DNA from 2 places in the Streptomyces sp. NPDC090022 genome. Region 1 is predicted to be linked to the other one. Evidence: predicted binding sites of a transcription regulator. Region 1 holds the regulator's gene; the other holds the start of a gene.

The links. The regulator HspR, encoded in region 1, represses chaperone genes until heat shock. The targets are predictions, from matches to a motif close to TTGAGNNNNNNNNNCTCAA.
Region 2: lon (endopeptidase La) is a predicted target of HspR. The motif match lies at 2,055-2,073, and genes of this name have one in related genera.

Annotation. Positions count from the first base shown of each region.
Region 1 covers NZ_JBIVFN010000002.1:396,061-399,461, forward strand. Annotated here, with positions in the region: gene grpE (nucleotide exchange factor GrpE) at 1-179, shown strand, start outside; gene dnaJ (molecular chaperone DnaJ) at 213-1,394, shown strand; gene ACIPXB_RS06425 (heat shock protein transcriptional repressor HspR) at 1,396-1,842, shown strand; gene ACIPXB_RS06430 (helix-turn-helix transcriptional regulator) at 1,983-2,996, opposite strand; gene ACIPXB_RS06435 ((2Fe-2S)-binding protein) at 3,287-3,401, shown strand, end outside.
Region 2 covers NZ_JBIVFN010000020.1:74,556-77,956, reverse strand. Annotated here, with positions in the region: gene ACIPXB_RS28025 (DUF4097 family beta strand repeat-containing protein) at 1-464, shown strand, start outside; gene dnaN (DNA polymerase III subunit beta) at 541-1,665, shown strand; partial or broken gene ACIPXB_RS28015 (DNA alkylation repair protein) at 1,737-1,943, opposite strand; gene lon (endopeptidase La) at 2,096-3,401, shown strand, end outside.

The sequences.
Region 1 (3,401 bases):
ACAGCTACGCGCCGGATGTCACCGAGACGACGTGCGTGGCGATCCTGCAGCCGGGGTACCGGATCGGCGAGCGCACGATCCGTCCCGCGCGGGTCGCGGTCGCCGAGCCCCAGCCGGGCGCGGCGCCGAAGTCCGAGGACGCCGGCGATGCGGACACGGATGCCCCTGACAAGGGCTGACGCAATTCCACTGCGAGAGGAGGGACACCGAGGGTGAGTACCAAGGACTTCGTGGAGAAGGACTACTACAAGGTCCTCGGTGTCCCGAAGGACGCCACCGAGGCCGAGATCAAGAAGGCGTACCGGAAGCTCGCGCGCGAGTTCCACCCGGACGCCAACAAGGGCGACGCCGCGGCGGAGGAGCGCTTCAAGGAGATCTCCGAGGCCAACGACATCCTCGGCGACGCCAAGAAGCGCAAGGAGTACGACGAGGCGCGCGCCCTCTTCGGCAACGGTGGCTTCCGCCCCGGACCGGGCGGTGGCGGCGGCTCGTTCAACTTCGACCTCGGCGACCTCTTCGGGGGCACGCAGCAGGGCGGAGCGGGCGCCGGCGGCTTCGGCGGCGGGCTGGGCGACGTCTTCGGCGGCCTGTTCAACCGCGGCGGAGCGGGTACGGGCACCCGTACGCAGCCGCGCCGCGGCCAGGACATCGAGTCCGAGGTCACCCTCTCCTTCACGGAGGCGGTGGACGGGGCCACGGTGCCGCTGCGGATGTCCTCCCAGGCGGCCTGCAAGGCCTGTTCCGGCACCGGCGACAAGAACGGCACGCCGCGCGTGTGCCCGACCTGCGTGGGCACCGGGCAGGTCTCGCGGGGCAGCGGCGGCGGCTTCTCGCTCACCGACCCGTGCGCGGACTGCAAGGGCCGTGGCCTGATCGCCGAGCACCCCTGCGAGGTCTGCAAGGGCAGCGGCCGGGCCAAGTCCTCGCGGACCATGCAGGTCAGGATCCCGGCGGGCGTCTCCGACGGCCAGCGGATCCGGCTGCGCGGCAAGGGCGCCCCGGGCGAGCGCGGCGGTCCGGCCGGCGATCTGTACGTCGTCGTGCACGTCGGCACGCACCCGGTCTTCGGGCGGCGGGACGACAACCTGACGGTGACCGTCCCGGTCACCTTCACGGAGGCGGCACTGGGCGCCGAGATCAAGGTCCCCACCCTGGGCGGCCCCTCGGTGACCCTGAAGCTGCCGCCGGGCACCCCGGGCGGGCGCACGCTGCGCGCCCGCGGCAAGGGCGCGGTCCGCAAGGACGGAACCCGGGGCGATCTGCTCGTCACCATCGAGGTGGCCGTTCCGACGCAGCTGTCGGACAAGGCCCGCGAGGCACTGGAGACGTACCGCGACGCGACCTCCTCCGAGGATCCGCGCGCCACCTTGTTCGAGTCCGCGAAGGGAGCATGACATGGACGGCCGCCGCAGGAATCCGTACCAGCTGACCGACGAGACCCCGGTCTACGTCATCTCGGTGGCCGCCCAGCTCTCGGGTCTGCACCCGCAGACCCTCCGCCAGTACGACCGGCTCGGCCTGGTCTCCCCGGACCGTACGGCCGGGCGCGGCCGGCGCTATTCGGCCCGTGACATCGAGCTGCTGCGCACGGTGCAGCAGCTGTCGCAGGACGAGGGCATCAACCTGGCGGGCATCAAGCGGATCATCGAGCTGGAGAACCAGGTCGCGGCGCTCCAGCAGCGGGTGGCCGAGCTCTCGGCGGCGGTGGACGGCGCGGCGGCGGCGATGCGCCAGCGCGAGGCCCAGGTGCACGCCTCCTACCGGCGCGACCTGGTCCCGTACCAGCCGCCGCAGCAGACCAGCGCGCTGGTCGTGTGGCGCCCCAAGCGCCCGCAGGACTGACCCGGCAGCGGTGCGCTGCCGACGCGGTACCGCGTGACGTGACGAGGGCCCCGCCCGGAAGACCCCGGGCGGGGCCCTCGTGCGTCCCGGGAGGCCTCCGGGGCGGCGTACGGCACGGCGTACGGGCGAGCGTACGGGGGCTAGCGCTCCGGGCCGTTGAGGATGCCCGACTGGGCGATGAGGAAGCCGAGCTGGGCGCGGCTGCCGCTGCCCAGGGTGGTGGCCAGTTTGGCGATGTGCGCCCGGCAGGTGCGGACGTTCATGCCCAGCCGGCGGGCGATCGCCTCGTCCACGTGGCCCTCGACCAGGAGCTGCGCGATCGAGCGCTGGACCCCCGATATGCCGGTCGGCGTCGGGGTGTAGGTGACCTCGTCGCGCAGCGGCACGGCGCGCCGCCACAGTTGTTCGAAGACCTTGATGAGGTAGTCGACCAGCCCCGGGTGCCGCAGTTCCAGCGCCACCCGGCGGTCGTCGCTCGCCGGGATGAAGGCCACCGAGCGGTCGAAGATGATGAGGCGCTCGATGAGCTCCTCCAGGGTGCGGATCTCCACCTTGCCGGCGGATATCCGGTCGACGTACGCGAGCGTGCCCTGACTGTGCCGCACGGTGTGCTGGTAGAGAGTCCGTATGCTGACCCCACGGTCGATCAACGGGGCGTCGCGTTCCAGGGCCTGACTGAGGGCCAGGGAGGGCCGAGGGCCGCCCGGCTGGACGGTCAGGACCTCGGTGTGGCACTCGGCGGTGGCGAGGTTGAGGGCGGCGTTGATCCGTTCGAAGCCCTCGAGCACCGTGATGGCATGGGTGTCCGACGGGCTCTGCGCGCTGATGGCCAGGAACGGCTCGAAAGCGTCGGTGAGATCTACAGCGGTCCGCCGCCGGTCCTGGATCTCCCGTTCAATCGGGTGGAGCCGTTGGGCGAGCGCGACGGACGGGGGAACCGGACGGAGTTGGTTCGCGTCGTCAGGGTCGGGCTGCAGAAGGGCGAATTCAAGCAGGCAGGGAGCGTTCTGGACCTCTCCCCGGGCGATTCGTCCGGTGCTGAGCGCTGCCGCGTACAGCCGTGTTCCCTCGTCGCACAGGGACGTGACGGGGTGGGGATGTGTCGGGTTTGTGTCGTTTCTGGGCAAATCTCCACCCCCCAGGGTCCTGAACATGCAAGAACATGATGCATCGTCCCTGTGGCATTGACGTGCCCGAATGAGCCATCGTCTGACACGCGGGGGAGAGGATTCCATCAAGTGAGGACGAAGCCGACCATGTACAAGAGAATGCTTCGCTCGGCGCTTGCCGTTGTTTTCTCCGCCGTTGCGGTATTTGGGGCAGTGAGCGCGATCGACGCTGATGCGGGCAGCGCTCGCGCCGACGGAGACACCGGCTGGACCAACGGTCCGACGGCGGGCAAGTTGGACACCGGGTGGACCTCGGCCCCTGCGAAGGTGTCCTGATGACCCCCGACGATCGCGACTTCCGGCGTGAAATGGCCTCGGCCTACCGGTCCGGGTGGCAGTTCATCGATCTCGTCACGGCCATCCCCCACCCTGGCGATTCGTTGATGGTCA
Region 2 (3,401 bases), on a different contig from region 1:
AGCTGGCGGTCGACTGCTCCGACTGCGCCGTCGACTACCGGCTCGCGGTGCCGGCGTCCGCCAGGGTGACGGTGGACAGCGACAGCGGCCGGATCTCGGTGACCGGCGTCGCCGCGGCCGATCTGCACTCCGACTCGGGCTCGATCCGGGCCGAGGGCGTCACCGGCCCGGTCCGCCTGGACACCTCCTCGGGCTCCATCACGGGCTCCGCCCTCGCCTCCCCGTCCGCGCGGGCCACCTCCGGGTCGGGCGACATCCGGCTGGACTTCACCGCGGCCCCGTCCGCCCTGACGGCCACGGCCGGTTCGGGCGATGTGACCGTCCGGGTGCCGGGGGGCACGTACCGCGTCGACACCCGCAGCGACTCGGGCGACCGCAGCGTCTCCCTGCCCTCCGACCCCTCGGCCCCGTCCTCCCTGACGCTCCGTACGAGCTCGGGCGACATCTCCCTCGCGGCCCGCTAGCCGTCCGCGGGCCCGTTGTCAGTGGCGGGGCCTACCGTGCGAACACCGAGTGGGACGGGTCGACGGGGGTGGCGCGATGGAGTTCAGGATCGGGCGGGCGGAGCTGGCGGGGGCCGTGGGGTGGGCGGCGCGGGCGGTGCCCGCGCGCACGCCGGTGCCCGTGCTGGGCGGGCTGCTGCTGGACGCCCGCGAGGGGCGGCTGCGGGTGTCCGGGTTCGACTACGAGGCGTCCGCGCGGGTCGAGGTGCCCGCCGCCACGGCGGTGGAGGGCGGCGTGCTCGTGCTGGGGCGGCGGCTGCTCGACATCTGCAAGGTGCTGCCCGAGGGGGAGGTGACGTGCGTCCTGGACGGGGCGCGCTTCACGGTGGAGGGCGCCGAGGGCACCCGGTTCGGGCTCTCCACGCTGCCGCGGGAGGACTACCCGCCGCGGCCGGCCCTCCCGGCGGTCCGCGGCGCGGTGGACGCGGCCGCGTTCGCGGAGGCCGTCGCGCAGGTGGCGGTCGCCGCCGGACGGGACGAGGCGCTGCCCGTGCTCACGGGGATCCAGGTCCGGCTGGACGGCGCGGAGCTGACGCTGGCCGCCTCCGACCGGTACCGGTACGCCGTGCGCACGCTGGCCTGGCAGCCGGGGGACCCCGGCTCCGACGCCGTGGAGGTGGTGGTCCCGGGCCGGCGGCTCGCCGAGATCGCCCGCTCCCTGGCGAAGTCCGGGCCGGTCCGGATCGGCTGCGAGGGCGGCCTCATCGGCTTCGAGGCCGGTGGCCGGGCCGCCACCCTGCGGCTGCTGGAGGGCCGGCTGCCGCGGTACGACAAGCTGTTCGCGCTGGACGGCGCCGCCGTCGCCGTCACCGGGCGCGCGGCGCTCGCGGACGCCGTCCGCCGGGTCGCCGTGGTCGCGGAGCCGAACAGCCCCGTCCGGCTCGACTTCCGCGGCGACGGCAGTGTCCTGCTCCGGGCCGGGTACGCGGACGACGTCGCCTCACAGGCGCTCGCGGCCACCCTGACCGGCGCGGACGCCATGGCCGTGGCCTTCAACCCGGCGTACCTGCTGGACGCCCTCACCTCCTTCACCGGCCCGGACGTCCGCTTCGACCTCCAGGGCCCGGGGCAGCGCGTCCTGCTCGGCACCGGCACCGGGGACGCCGGCACCGGCGACACCGGCCACCGGCACCTGCTGATGTCCGTCCGTCAGCTCGACTGACGCCGCACCATCTCGGCGATCCAGGCGGGCGCGTACGGGGAGGTGCGGTTCGGGGGAGCCGGATAGTCCTTGAGCGCCACCAGCCGTGCCGCGCTGTCGTCCGTCGCCCACAGCTCGCGCGCCAGGTCCTGTTGCGTCTTCAGCGGCTTGGCGAGCGCACGCAGCTTGGTGAGGTTCACCCCGTGGTCGTCGCCGTGGCGCTCGTTCACCGCGCGCGTCTTCGGGTCTTCCAGCGCGGCCAGCTCGGCCCTGACCTGCGCCACCGTCGGTCCGGTCACCCCGGGCCTCCTGTCCGTCGGGCAGAGCGGTCCCTGCGCGGCCGGCCTACGACGGAGGCGTGTTCGCCGCGGGCGAACGGGGGTTGGGGAACATGGGGAGGCGCACCTGCATTGAGTCTGCATAGCTCAACTTCACTGCCGGAGGGAAGATCATGGCTTCGACGTCCGTAACGCTCACTCTGCCCGTGCTGCCGCTTGACGACGAGGTCGTGCTGCCCGGAATGGTGGTTCCGCTGGACCTGTCCGACGCCGAGGTACGGGCGGCCGTGGAGGCCGCCCAGGCGGCGGCCAGGACCGGCAAGCCGCGGGTCCTGCTCGTGCCGCGCGTCGACGGCACGTACGCCGCGACGGGCGTGCTCGGCACCGTCGAACAGGTGGGGCGGCTCTCCGACGGCGACCCGGGCGCCCTCATCCGCGGGCGCGGCCGGGTCCGTATCGGCGCCGGCACCACCGGCCCCGGCGCCGCGCTCTGGGTCGAGGGCGAGACCGTCGAGGAGCGCGATCCCGACCCGCTGCCCGGCGCGGTCACCGAGCTCGTCAAGGAGTACAAGGCACTCGCCACCAGCTGGCTCAAGAAGCGCGGCGCCTGGCAGGTCGTGGACCGGGTCCAGGGCATCGAGGGCGTCTCCGCCCTCGCCGACAACTCCGGCTACTCCCCGTTCCTCACCGTGGCCCAGAAGGTCGAACTGCTGGAGACCGCCGACCCCGTCGCCCGCCTGCGGCTCGCCGTGAAGTGGCTGGGCGAGCACCTCGCCGAGCAGGACGTCGCCGAGTCCATCGCCAAGGACGTGCAGGAGGGCGTGGACAAGCAGCAGCGCGAGTTCCTGCTCCGCCGTCAGCTGGACGCCGTACGCAAGGAACTGCGCGAGCTGAACGGCGACGCGGAGGGCGAGGAGTCCGACGACTACCGGGCCCGCGTCGAGGCCGCCGACCTCCCCGGGAAGGTCCGCGAGGCGGCCCTGAAGGAGGTCGAGAAGCTGGAGCGCGCCAGCGACCAGTCCCCCGAGGGCTCCTGGATCCGCACCTGGCTGGACACCGTCCTCGAACTGCCCTGGAACGAGCGCACCGAGGACGCCTACGACATCCAGGGCGCGCGGGCGGTGCTCGACGCCGAGCACGCGGGGCTGGAGGACGTCAAGGACCGCATCACCGAGTACCTGGCGGTGCGCAAGCGGCGCTCCGACCGCGGCCTGGGCGTCGTCGGCGGACGGCGCGGCGGCGCCGTGCTCGCCCTGGTGGGCCCGCCCGGTGTCGGCAAGACCTCGCTCGGCGAGTCCGTGGCGCACGCCATGGGCCGCACGTTCGTCCGGGTCGCCCTGGGCGGCGTACGCGACGAGGCCGAGATCCGCGGCCACCGGCGGACGTACGTCGGCGCCCTGCCCGGCCGGATCGTGCGGGCGATCAAGGAGGCCGGCTCGATGAACCCGGTCGTCCTGCTCGACGAGATCGACAAGGTCG